DNA from 3 places in the Bacillus sp. GW823-FHT06B01 genome. Region 2 is predicted to be linked to each of the others. Evidence: riboswitches for the same ligand, from Rfam matches in the RefSeq annotation. Region 2 holds a riboswitch; each other region holds the start of a gene.

What was found. Region 2 has a riboswitch for thiamine pyrophosphate ahead of thiM (hydroxyethylthiazole kinase). Riboswitches for the same ligand answer to the same signal wherever they lie in the genome.
Region 1: another riboswitch for thiamine pyrophosphate. It lies ahead of AC1Q8N_RS07275 (energy-coupled thiamine transporter ThiT); the one in region 2 lies ahead of thiM (hydroxyethylthiazole kinase).
Region 3: another riboswitch for thiamine pyrophosphate. It lies ahead of tenA (thiaminase II); the one in region 2 lies ahead of thiM (hydroxyethylthiazole kinase).

What each region holds. Positions count from the first base shown of each region.
Region 1 covers NZ_JBXAHR010000002.1:74,180-78,837, forward strand. The annotation lists gene AC1Q8N_RS07270 (sensor histidine kinase) at 1-573, shown strand, start outside; gene AC1Q8N_RS07275 (energy-coupled thiamine transporter ThiT) at 778-1,452, opposite strand; TPP riboswitch at 1,539-1,640, opposite strand; gene AC1Q8N_RS07280 (FeoA family protein) at 1,835-2,062, shown strand; gene feoB (ferrous iron transport protein B) at 2,059-4,047, shown strand; gene AC1Q8N_RS07290 (FeoB-associated Cys-rich membrane protein) at 4,064-4,231, shown strand; gene AC1Q8N_RS07295 (lipoprotein BA_5634 family protein) at 4,267-4,658, opposite strand, start outside.
Region 2 covers NZ_JBXAHR010000007.1:100,012-104,669, reverse strand. The annotation lists gene AC1Q8N_RS25205 (anaerobic C4-dicarboxylate transporter family protein) at 1-1,255, shown strand, start outside; gene thiE (thiamine phosphate synthase) at 1,371-2,030, opposite strand; gene thiM (hydroxyethylthiazole kinase) at 2,047-2,862, opposite strand; TPP riboswitch at 2,926-3,035, opposite strand; gene topB (DNA topoisomerase III) at 3,464-4,658, shown strand, end outside.
Region 3 covers NZ_JBXAHR010000003.1:2,989-7,646, reverse strand. The annotation lists gene AC1Q8N_RS13095 (ABC transporter permease) at 1-525, opposite strand, end outside; gene AC1Q8N_RS13090 (ABC transporter ATP-binding protein) at 525-1,274, opposite strand; gene tenA (thiaminase II) at 1,243-1,938, opposite strand; TPP riboswitch at 2,021-2,123, opposite strand; TPP riboswitch at 2,184-2,295, opposite strand; gene AC1Q8N_RS13080 (SH3 domain-containing protein) at 2,565-3,719, shown strand; gene AC1Q8N_RS13075 (hypothetical protein) at 3,725-4,063, shown strand; gene AC1Q8N_RS13070 (DUF3965 domain-containing protein) at 4,292-4,658, opposite strand, start outside.

The DNA of each region.
Region 1 (4,658 bases), on a different contig from region 2:
GCTGAACATAAAAAAGAGTACTATTTTCAGGCGATGGAACGAGAAGTAGATAAAATGGATACTTTAATTTTGGATATGCTTGAGTTAGCTAAATTTGAGTCAGGTACATATAAAATGAAAAAGGATTTATTTTATATTGATTCAGTAATTGAAGATATATGTGAATACCTTTCTGTGGAGATAGAGAAAAAAGAACTTCGTGTGCATAAAAATATATGTTCAGTTGAAGTGATGGCAAATCAAAGTCGGATTGAACAAGTAATCGTGAACTTCATTACGAATGCCATACGTTATACACCAAATAAAGAGGATATTATTATTTCCACAATAGATGAGCAGGATCGTATAAAAGTGTGTATTGAAAATAAAGGTACTCACATTGAAGAAGAACAATTAGATAAAATTTGGGATCGTTTTTATCGTGTGGATGCAGCTCGTCAGCGTTCACAAGGTGGAACGGGTCTTGGGCTAGCTATTTCTAAAAATATTTTAGAACTACACGATGCTGAATATGGGGTGAAGAATACAGAAGACGGTGTATTATTTTACTTCTACTTACCAAAAAAAGCGTAGATGGTACATGCTACGCTTTTTTAATTTATTTTCATATTATCTTTACCTAATCTTTATTTTTAAGCGATATAATCTGGTTAGAAAATGAGGTTATGTAAGGAGTCGATGAACCGTGCATAGCAAGTGGCTAAGTATAATGGTATTTATTTTCTTTTGTGCATTTATTGTATTTTTAATTGATATTACGATATGAAAAAAGAGCGCTTATGAAGCGCTCTTTTTGTTTGAATTTATTTGATAAGCATTGATGCTTTTGAATAAACGTGGTGAAGTGATAAATAAAAAGATAAGTAAAACGGTACATAGAATATAGGAACCAATCATTGTGCTACCGTTAAATATTAAAGAATATAGAACTGCTGATTGGCCTTTCGGTGCATATTGTCCCCAGAAAATAATACCGGCAATAAAGTGACAGAAGTAGCGAGCAAAGCTACCAACAAATGTAGCAACAATAATGTAACCAATAACTTTCTTTCCTTCGTTTTGTTTTTGTGAAGGTTTGTCTTTACGGCTACTTAAATTGGATTGTTCTAAGCTATTTACATTGGATGTTAAAAGTGCTTTTTGAATTGGTCGATAGAATAAACCAGCAAATCCAATGAATGCGAAAGCAACGAAGTATTCAATTAGTACTTGAATTGGTGTGACGATAATGGCATCGCCTACGACAATTTGTAATAATCCCCAAATTAAGCCTCCTAAGAAAGCCATTTTGAAGCCCCAGCGATATGCGATAATAAAAATAGGAATCATAGCGAATGAGATGGAACCACCTGTTGCTGATATTTTGATTGAAAGTGGTAAAATGTCGATGACCAGGGCGAAGGCTGCAAGAATTGCAGATTCGATCATCGCTTGTAAATTGGTGTTACGCATGTTGTCTCCCCCTAAATCCAAGTTGTACAAAAAAGAATAGATATCATAGGAGGATACGAAATACGTAAATAAAAAAGAGGTATGTATTTCGGACGTTTGCACAATCCCTGCGTTAGCATTAACTAACAGGTTCGAAGGGTCGGAACGAAGTGTTCCCTCTCAGCGGCATGGCTCCCCCAGTGATAACGAGATTCTTTATTTGCTATTGTTTATTGTAAGCGAAATGGATGAGAATGGCAAACGAATACAGTATGACAATGATTGAAATAGAATTGTAGCGAAATATTAATAAATATGAAGCAAAAGGGTATAGTACAAGAGAAATAGAGTGTGCTATAATTTTTTTGAAAATAATTATCATTCTCTTCTGAGGGGGAAGGTTATGAGCTTAGTAGATATTAAAATCGGTGAGAAAGTGTTAGTAAAAAGCGTTCAGTCTTTAGATCATTTACTAAAGAGAAGATTGGCTGCTTTCGGTCTTTCTGAAGGAAGCGAACTTCGCATGAAGCAGAAAGCGATGTTCAAAGGTCCTTGTACATTGGAGTGTCGTGGACAGTTAATTAGTATTCGTCATTGTGACGCGAAAATGATAAAGGTGGAATTAGCGTGAATAAGGTAGCTTTGCTAGGGAATCCGAATACAGGGAAGACATCATTATTTAATGCACTTACTGGTTCTTATGAATACGTAGGAAACTGGAGCGGTGTAACAGTAGAAAAGAAGGTTGGTAAATTAAAAGATAAGCAAGGGACATTAATTGATTTACCAGGTGTTTATGATTTGAATCCAGTTTCGCGTGATGAAGGTGTCGTTACAAATTTTCTACTAACAGACGAATTTCATCATATGTTAAATATAGTGGATTCTTCGCAATTCGAGAGAAATATGCATTTAACGTTGCAATTACTTGAGTTTGGAAAGCCGGTTTCAATCGGATTAAATATGGTCGATGTGGCAAAGCAACGAGGCATTGTAATTAATGTAAAACGATTATCAGAGTTATTAGGTGTAACAGTCGTTCCTGTCGTTGCAAGAAGCGGAAAAGGTTGTGAAGAACTACTTGCGACTCTTAAAGAAAATGAAAAAAACGAGAAAAAGCCATTCGTAATTTCATATGGTGTACAGATGGATGAAGGAATTGGACAGGTAATTTCTCTTTTAGAGAAAGCGAATTACAAGCATCCAAGATGGTTAGCTCTTCAATTTTTAAGTAATAACGAAGTAGTAGAAAAAGAAATGAAAGCATTACCAATTTATAAGGAACTTGCAGCCATTCGATCTCGCTTAGAAGGAAAACTTGATTGTACGTTGGAGGAGCACATTTACAAAACTCGTGAAGCGTATATTGAAAAGTTAAAAACAAATGTTATGCGGCATGAGAAAGAAGGAAAAATTCCTTTTTCGGAAAAAATTGATAGATTAATTACACATAAAATTTTAGGACTTCCAATCTTTTTAGCAGTTATGTTTTTTATTTTTCAGGTTACGTTTACGTGGATTGGTACACCTTTATCCGATATGTTAGATGAGTTTTTTGGTGGCCAGCTTACGGATTGGGTGACGGCTGGACTTACAAGTATTGGAGCTTCTCATTTTATTCAAGCACTCGTTACAGAAGGTATTATTGCCGGTGTTGGTGCTGTATTAGTATTCGTTCCACAAATCTTTGCACTATTCTTTTTCATTTCATTATTAGAAGATTCAGGGTATATGGCGCGAATTGCAGTTGTTATGGATAGAATTATGGAGTTCTTCGGTTTAAACGGAAAAGCGTTCATTCCGATGATTATCGGTTTTGGATGTAATGTTCCAGGTATTATGGCAGCGAGAACGATTGAACAAGAAAAAGAACGTTTACTTACAGTTCTTGTAACACCGTTTATGTCTTGTTCGGCACGTTTACCTGTATATGCATTATTTGCGGGAGTATTCTTCCCTCAAAGTCAGGCAACTGTTGTGTTTTCTTTATATGTTGCAGGTATTGTTCTTGCGTTATTAGTTACAAAAATTATGTCTCTTACCATTTTAAAAGCGGAAAAATCTATTTTCGTTATTGAACTACCTCCTTACCGTGTACCACAAGCGAAAACGTTATGGTTAAGTACGTGGGAGAAAGGGAAAGGATTTGTTCGTAAAGCAGGTACATTTATCTTCGGTGGTTCTGTTGTCATTTGGTTATTAAACTACGCAGGTCCATCAGGATTTGGTGTTGACATGGGAGACAGTTACTTAGCGATGATTGGTGGATTTATCGCACCACTATTTGCACCACTTGGATTTGGAACGTGGCAAGCTGCGGCATCCCTTTTAACAGGATTTTTAGCAAAAGAAGTTGTCGTTTCTACAATGGCAATTATTTATGCGGTGAAAGAAGATGTGCTAGGAAATGTAATGGGAGCGCATTATACGGCGCTATCAGCATATGCATTTATGTTCTTTATTTTATTATATGTTCCGTGTTTAGCGACAGTAGCCGTTATTAAACGTGAAACAGGATCAGCGAAGTGGACGATTTTCTCTGTCGTATATCCACTCGTTGTTGCTTATGTATTAACGCTTATTATATACCAAGTTGGATCCTTACTCGGATTCTAGAAGGAGATGTATTAGGGTGATGGTCAATATTATAATTGGAGCTATCATTTTTGGTTATGCAGCATATACGTTAGTGAATTTTGTAAAGAGAAGTAAAAAGGGAAAATGCGCAGCATGTTCTTTAAATAAGTCATGTCAGTCGCAAACTTGTAGTCCGGATATGGAGCAAGTTGCTCATAAATAGAAAAAAGCTTTGCGAATTCGCAAAGCTTTTTTGTTTTACTTTTTAATTTTTACAAGTTGAGAAGCTTCTACGCCGTTGTAGCCAGGGAATTCTTTACTTGGGTCTTTATCGAATTTTAATACCCCAACAGATTTTTCATCACCTTTTATATTGCTGTAAGTTGCGTCATCAACAATTGCATACATATCTGTATATGCACGGCCACTTCCGATAATTGTATTGCCTTCGTATTTTAATTTTGCACCATCAAGTGTAGCATTTTCTACTTTTTCTTTAGCAAATAATACACCTTGCTCTGCTGTTATAGCTGGCAATTTATCAAGTGGTTTCGTGTCGTCTTTTTCATCAACTTTGCTAAGTAACTCTTTCTTCACCAGTTCTTCACCAGTTTTCTTATCCATAACAAGAACTTTTTTACCTTCTAATG
Region 2 (4,658 bases):
CGGAGTTGGTCTAGGAGTAATGGGTGGCGTTGGTATGGCAATACTTGTTTTTGTCTTCCACTTACAACCTACAGCTCCTCCTATTGATGTAATGCTTATGATTTTAGCAGTAATTACAGCTGCCGGTGCACTGCAAGCCGCTGGAGGAATGGACTACCTTGTTCATCTAGCTGAGAAAGCATTGCGAAAAAATCCAAAGCGCATTACATTCTTTGCTCCAATTGTTACTTATTTATTTACACTGTGCGCAGGAACTGGTCACGTTGCTTATTCTGTACTTCCTGTTATCGCAGAAGTCTCTCGCGAATCTGGGATTAGGCCGGAACGACCAATGTCAATTGCCGTAATCGCTTCCCAACAAGCAATTACAGCTAGCCCTATATCAGCTGCAACAGTTGCACTTTTAGCAATGCTAGCTGACTATAAAATCACCTTATTGGATATTTTAAAAGTAAGTATTCCTTCTACCTTCATCGCTTGTATGGTAGCTGCATTTGTTGCTAGCAAAATGGGGAAAGAATTAAATGAAGACCCTGAATACTTGAAACGTTTAAAAGAAGGAATGATTCCTAAAATTGAAGAGAAGAAAGAATTTGTTGGTTTAAAAGGCGCTAAACTATCCGTTATCCTTTTCTTAGTGGGAACTTTCCTTGTCGTACTTCTCGGTTCATTTGAAGCACTTCGTCCAGGATGGATGGTTGACGGGAAGTTAATTCGTCTTTCCATGCCAAACACAATTGAAATGGTTATGTTAACTATCGCAGCTCTTATTATTATTTTCTGCAAACCAAATGTAGAAAGCATCGTGTCTGGTAACGTCTTTAAAGCGGGGGCAACAGCTGTTGTTGCTATTTTCGGTATCGCTTGGATGGGAGATACTTTCTTTAACGGAAACTTAAATATGATTCAAGGATCAATTCAGCACCTAGTAACAAGTGCACCATGGCTATTTGCCATCGCATTATTCATTCTATCTATTTTACTATATAGCCAAGCAGCAACAGTACGTGCTTTAATGCCTCTTGGATTATCACTCGGTATTCCACCAGCGCTACTAATCGCAATGTTCCCTGCAGTAAATGGATATTTCTTCATTCCAAACTATGGAACAATCGTTGCTGCCATTAACTTCGATCGTACTGGTACAACAGGTATTGGTAAATATGTTTTAAATCATAGCTTTATGATTCCAGGCTTAATCGCAACATTCACTTCTATCGGAATTGGAATGCTCTTAATTTCAATTATGTTTTAAAGAAAAAGCACAAACCCAAAGTTTTAAAGGGTTTGTGCTTTTTTAATCAAACGTTTGTTTAAATATTTTTAACTGTCCATTATGTTTTTTACTATTTTTGTGAAGTTCCGTTTTCCTACAAACCCCTATTTACTTCCTCAACTAGCTTCTTCGTACTTTCATACGCAGATTCCGCTAAACTAATCGCGGAAATAATAGAAACACCGTCTGCACCTGCTTCTATAACTGATGCTGTATTTTCAATTGTAATGCCACCAATCCCGACAATCGGTATTGTAATTCCTTGCTCTCTAAAATGAGCTAAGCCTTTCGTTCCTTGCACAGCTTTCGTATCTTTTTTCGTACTCGTTGGGAAAATAGGGCCAACACCTAAATAATCAGCTCCGTTTTCAATTGCCCAGCGTGCTTCTTCAATTGTATGTGTAGATACACCAACAATTTTATCCCCCATTTTTTCACGAACAGAAGTAATCCCTTCATCATCTTGTCCAACATGCACGCCATCAGCATCTAACTCGAGAGCTAGTTCCACATCATCATTTACGATGAACGGTACACCGTACTCTTTACAGACTGCTTGTAGTTCTTTTGCGAAACAAATGCGTTCCTCTCCTGTTAAAGCGCCTTCTCCCTTTTCACGAAATTGAAAAATTGTTATACCGCCTTCGAGTGCATCTCTCAATACTTGTAGCGGCTCTTTCGCACAATTGTTACTTCCCATTATAAAATATACTGATAACAACCTGGACATGTCAGCCTTTGTAATACGCGACATCTAGTTCCCCTCCTTACTATATAATCTCAATCTTCCCGTACTTCTCGATATCACCTGAAGTAGTATTCGCTAACTGATTTAAAAATTCAATTTGGAAACTACCAGGTCCCTTTTCCACTGTCTTAGCAGCTGCCAGTTCCGCAGCTACACCATAAAACGTTAATGCCGCTACTGCTGCCTTTACATAATCCTTTTCTACTGCTACAAATGCTCCTATTACAGAAGTTAGTAAACAACCAGTTCCCGTAACCTTCGTTAAAATAGAGTGACCATTTCGAATAAGAATCGTTCGCTCTCCATCTGTAACAACATCTTCTTTTCCAGTAATCACCGCTACTGTATTTAATTCATCCGCTGCCTGCCTTGCAATACTTACAACATTGCCATTTCCAACACCGGCGTCTACCCCTTTAATTTCCCAGCTCTCATTAATAACGTTCGCTATTTCAGCTGCGTTCCCGCGAATAATCGCTAACTCGATTTCAGTCGGAATATACCTCGCAACTTCTGTTCGATACGATGTTGCTCCTGCACCAACTGGATCAAACAGTACTGGTACATTGTTCACATTTGCTGATTTACCCGCAAGTAACATCGCTTCTACTTCTTCAGGACGGAGTGTCCCCATATTTAATACTAATGCTCCAGCAATGCTAGCCATTTCTGCTACTTCTTCTTTTGCATACGCCATTACAGGCGATGCCCCTAACGCTAACAAACCGTTAGCTGTAAAGTTTGTTACAACAACATTTGTAATATTATGAACGAGCGGATTAGATTCTCTCACCAAATCCACTACTTTACTAATTTCTTTCATATTCATCCTTCTCATCCCCTAACTATAGTGATGGGAGATACACAAAAAGGCACTTTGCGCGTACGCAAAGTGCCTGAACATGTGCTTTTACACTCTCCCTACGCTGGCATTATCCAACAGGTTCAAATGGTCAATGACGGATTAGTCATACTCTCAGTTTGCATCCACAAACTCCCATGTGCTTATTATTCTTCTACTTCAAAGTCTACTCTTATTCTAGTAAAATAACAAGTTCTTTACTTTTCTATTTCATATAGAAGCAACTGATAAAACAATACGCATAATAAAGTGAAACTTTAATCAGTGGGGGGGTTGTTCATCCCCCACTGATTATTAGTTGAACCAATCGGGCTTTTATGGGCAGTTGATCCCCTACCTAACTTCTTTGCTTCCGCTGAATTTTGAGGCAGGGGTCTTACTGCCCGTTAATGCGGGATAAATAAGTATCTATTTTTCATAGTCTCATCATCGTGTAGATTATGTTCTATCACCATCATTTGATTTCAAACAATTTTTGTTCATACCACTAAAAAACGTTCAAATCTGGAGCGAAACTGAATCTCAAGAAAATGTATGCTATAGTTAACGTATGGAAATTTGAAAGGATGTTTTTAATATGTCAAAAAGCGTTGTAATCGCTGAAAAACCTTCCGTTGCACGAGATATTGCGCGTGTACTTAAGTGCGATAAAAAAGGAAATGGCTACCTTGAAGGTAGTAAATATATTGTAACTTGGGCTTTAGGTCATCTCGTTACATTAGCAGATCCAGAAAGCTATGATGTGAAATATAAAAAGTGGAATTTAGAAGATTTACCGATGCTACCCGAGCGTTTAAAACTAACCGTTATTAAACAAACAGGGAAACAGTTTAACGCTGTAAAAAGCCAGCTTCTTAGAAAAGATGTAAATGAAATTATTGTAGCGACAGATGCTGGACGTGAAGGCGAATTAGTCGCACGTTGGATTATCGATAAAGTTAAAATACAGAAGCCTATTAAGCGTTTATGGATTTCATCTGTTACTGACAAAGCAATTAAAGATGGCTTCGCAAATTTAAAACCAGGTAAAGCATATGACAATTTATACGCTTCGGCTGTCGCACGTTCAGAAGCTGACTGGTACATCGGTCTTAACGCGACTCGAGCATTAACGACTCGCTTTAACGCCCAGCTGAATTGCGGCCGCGTGCAAACACCTACTGTCGCTATGATCGCTAATCGTGAAGATGAAATAAAGAACTTCAAAGCTCAAACTTACTACGGTATCGAAGCACAAACAACGAATCAGTTAAAACTAACTTGGCAAGATGCAAATGGTAATAGCCGCAGTTTTAATAAAGAAAAAATTGATGGTATCGTAAAAGGTTTAGATAAGCATAATGCTACCGTTGTGGAAATTGATAAAAAACAGAAGAAGTCATTCTCTCCTGGTCTTTACGATTTAACTGAATTGCAACGTGATGCAAATAAAAAGTTCGGTTACTCTGCTAAAGAAACATTAAACATTATGCAGAAATTGTATGAACAACATAAAGTGCTAACGTACCCTCGTACAGATTCACGCTATATTTCATCTGATATCGTTGGAACACTTCCAGAGCGTCTAAAAGCATGTGGCGTTGGAGAGTACCGTCCTTTAGCACATAAAGTATTACAAAAGCCTATCAAGTCTAATAAGTCATTTGTTGATGATAGTAAAGTAAGTGATCATCACGCAATTATTCCGACAGAAGGATACGTTAACTTCTCAGCCTTCACAGATAAAGAACGTAAAATTTATGATTTAGTTGTAAAACGTTTCTTAGCCGTTT
Region 3 (4,658 bases), on a different contig from region 2:
AAAATAAGGAAGAGCAGACGGCAATTTTAATTTAAGAAAAACATCTTTTTTCGTTGCCCCATACGTAACTAATAGCTCCTCCCATTCTTTTTTCGTACTGCGTAGTCCATCATACGTATTGACCGCGATTGGGAAAAACGTAATTAAAACAGTAACAACAACCTTACTCCAGATCGTATATCCAAACCATAAAACGAAGAGCGGAGCAAGCGCTGTAATCGGAACCGTTTGTGAGGCAACTAATAGTGGATAAAATGCTCTCTCCATCCAATTACTCGCATTCATTAACATCGCTAGCCCTACCCCAAGTACGATAGAAATAGCCACACCTATTAAAACGACCGATAAGGTTGCCGGCAAATGAACCGTAAATAATATATCTTTTAGTTTCCAGATCTTCATCACAATTGCAGACGGTGACGGTAAAATGTACATTTCGTCTACAATTCTTGCGCCAATTTCCCACATGACAAGTAAAATACTAGAAAGTGTAAGGGCAGGTAATAGCTCCTTCAACCGGTTCATCATACGAGTACCTGCCTTTGTAACATACTAAGAAGCTCATCTTTAAGCGCTAACACTTCAGGCTTATATAAATCTTTTCTTATTCGATTACAATCAAGTGGTACAACCCTCTCGGTTAAAGTAGTTATCGGTTGCTGCTCTACTACTAAAATTCGATTAGAAAGAAACAACGCTTCTTCCACATCATGAGTGATAAATAAAATTGTTTTTTCCCACTCTTTCCATTGTTCAAACAGCCATTCTTGCAAAGATGCCTTCGTTAAAGCGTCCAACGCGCTAAACGGTTCATCTAACAACAATATCTCCCCGCCTGTTAATAAAGTTCGAATAAAAGATACGCGTTGTCTCATACCACCAGATAAATCTTTCGGATATTTTGTCTCATACCCTTGTAAGCCAAATTTATGTAACAGTTCCTTTGCCTTTATTTGTGCTTCTTTCTTCTGTACACCTTGGCACTCTAGCGGTAGGGCAGCATTCTCAATAATCGTTCTCCATGGCAGGAGCATATCTTTTTGGGGCATATACCCTACAGGATGGCTCTTTATTTCTGTCAGCTCTATCTGTCCCGTACTTGCTTCTTCTAAACCTGTAATAAGGCGAAATAGAGTACTTTTGCCGCATCCACTCGGTCCAATAATACTTACAAACTCTTTATCTTGTATAGAAGCATTTAATTCATTGATGATTGGTTTCTCATCATAATGAAAAGAAACATTATGAAACTGTAGTATGTTCTTGCTCCTCAAATCCCCACATCTCCTTACGATAGGACATATCCCAGAATAAATATTCAAATCGACTGGAATATAGGAATATCTCCTCTAATCGATCTAGCTCTTTGTCAGACTTTCCAACTGCCATTTCATTTAATAAATCTATTAACCAAATACAAAGGCTACCGTATTCTTCTGAACTATATCCTTGAATCCACTCACCAAAGAACTCATGATCTCTTGCTCCAGGAATATCGTTTAAACGCTTTCCAATTTCCCAGTAACTCCACATACATGGAAGAAGTGCTGCTATTAATTCCGCAAGTGTGCCATTTTGAGATACAGACATCATGTAATTTGTATAGGCTAAATTTTTAGCAGATGGTTTTGCAGATTCTATCTCCTCTATAGAAATACCAAGTCTTTTTGCATATTGTTTATGGATCGTCATTTCTCCATTTAATATGCCATCAATTTGTTCAGCAAATTTCCCCATTACTTGTGGATTCGTTGCTTTTACAACACCAATCGCATATAGCTTTGCATAATCTAACAAATATAAATAATCTTGAATAATATAATACTGAAACTTATCTTTTTCTAATGTGCCATCTCCCATACCTACTACAAACGGATGATTATGGCTCATCTCCCAAACTGGTTGTACAGTTTCTAATAATCTATCGCAAAATTTCATTTCGCTATCCCCTTTCAATTTATATATCTAAATAAAAAACCACTTCTAAATAAGAAGTGGTTACAGCAAATAAAATTATAATTTATTCGTTGTTCCACTTCCCTTCGCTAGTATTACCTAGATCAGGTCTGTAAGGGTTAAGGATTATTCCTCTCTCAGCACAACAAGCACCCCTAGTGGTTTCAATATGAAATTTTCAAACAAAAAAGCCCCGTTTCTATACGCAAAGAAACGGGGACTCATTATTAGTGTCCGAATTGCTTCCCTACGCTAGCATAATCTAGATCAGGTAATGAAAAGGATCAAAGGCTTACGGCCTACTCTCAGCTGGCAACACCAGCTCTCCTAGCAAACTATGAAATTAACACTGTCAGTATAACATCGTAATAAGACACCATCAACTGTTTTAATTTTCCCAATTGTCAACGAAATAACAAAACTATATAATACTTATATTCTATGTTAGAAATTATTATCCTAATTAATTGGATAAAAAGGAATCATTATCCTTAAAAAATTTATTTTTATATTGAGTTCATATTACATTTATGTGAATACACCCACTATATTATATCTTTATACTATAATAAAATTACAACTATACAACTAGAGGAGGTCTCTATTATATGAATATGAAAGCTACTGCTTTAACAGCAACTACTGTCGCAATTGCCTCTTTACTTCCTTCTATGGGAGAAACAAATGTACAAACAGCCAACGCTGAACAATTATCTAATGTGAAAACTGGATATGTCAAAGTCGATCAAGTAGCCTTACATACAAAAGATAACGCAAATAGCTCTTCAATTGATACAATTCGCTTTAATACGAAAGTGAACATACTTGAAACAACTAATGGCTGGTATAAAGTATCTGTTAATAATAAAGTAGGTTACGTACAAAAAGATGCTATTCTACTAAAAAACAAACTTCAATCTAATAATCAATACATCGTTAATGCCAATGCATTAAACGTTCGTTCTGAACCTAATTTAGAATCTTCAATTTTAGATGTATTACCAAATGGGAAATTCGTTACCATTCAAGAAGAACAAGGCGAGTGGTATAAAATTTTACATAATGGCAAAACAGGTTACGTACAAAAAGCATTCGTGTCTAATGGTTCACAGCCGTTAGTAAAAGGCATCACAGTTCAAAATAATACGAAATACACAGTTGCAACACCTAAACTTAATGTACGTGGCAACGCTAGTACAAGTAGTGCACTACTTGGTTCATTACAAAATGGTACACAAATACAAGTAGTGGAAACTGTAGGAACTTGGTATAAAATTCGTTTTGGCACAGGATACGGATACGTAGCAAAACATTATGTGATGCAAAATCAATCACAAGCTCAAACGGCTCAAACTACTTCCATTCCAGCAGTTTTCAAATTCCCTACTCAAGGAAGAATTAGCTCAACCTTTGATATACGCTGGGAACAAATGCATTATGGTATAGATATTGCAGCTCAAGGTAATGTCTCAATCCAGGCGGCAGCTGCAGGTAAAGTTGTGAAATCATATTATTCAGCTAGCTATGGCAATGTTGTGTTCATCGCCCATCAAATAAACGGGAAATTATATACGACAGTCTATGCACACATGAAAGATCGCACTGTACAAGCTGGTGATCAAGTACAAGCTGGACAATTAGTAGGTCATATGGGAAACACAGGTCATTCATACGGGCAACATCTTCATTTTGAATTACACAATGGAGAATGGAATTTTGAAAAAACAAATGCAGTAAACCCACTGCCATATTTAGTTAGGTAAATTGTATGCAACGCAATATCAATATACCTCTCTTAATTGAATACTTCGCCTTTTTAGGTTTAATCTGTTGTTTAATCATTTACAATACAAACACTGTATTTTTATCTATTATCATTACTTTTGTTGCTTTAGAAATTATGATGGAATCCTTTCAAGTACAACTAAAACAAAAAATTGCTCATATATATAACGCCATCTTTCTATTAAGTGCCCTAATAACAAATATTATTAGTAATGGTTTTTATTTATCTACCGTATTTCCTGTATTCTTTATGGCTGTTTTATTATTCATAGCTAGATACATTCATGTCCCTAATACAAAAAAACACGAACAAGAAGCTTAGAAAGAGGAGACACTGTGTACCGATCTTTCAAAGATAATCCGATAAAATATATATTGAATTTATACACAAAAATAAATACTTTTTTTGGTATACAAGGAAGTAAAACGGCACAATTTCTCCTTTATGGAATGTTATTTCTCGTCTTAATTGCATTTTCCTTGCTTTACTAATAAAAAAAGGATCTCATATAAACTTGAGATCCTTTTTAATTTATATAGAAAATGCTCTTTATCCGCAAGCATATTTTTCATAAATAAAGCTAAGATTATATTTTTTCTCTAAGCTCATTCTTTGTTCATCATCACACCAATAGAACAGAATATCATGAATTGTTGCATAACGTTTATTTTTAAGAAATAGTTTAAAGAATGATGGTAAACAATCATGTAATTGTATAAATATATAATTGCGTAATATTTCTTCTTTATATTCAATGCCCTTACAAATATACAGCAATTCTTCACAATAATATGCATGTTGTGGAACTTGAATCATTTCGAAAAATGGTACATATGATAATAACTTCCCGATAAAATGATCATATCGATCCATTATTCCTATCGTCATATGCTCCATCATTTCTTTCATTACATAT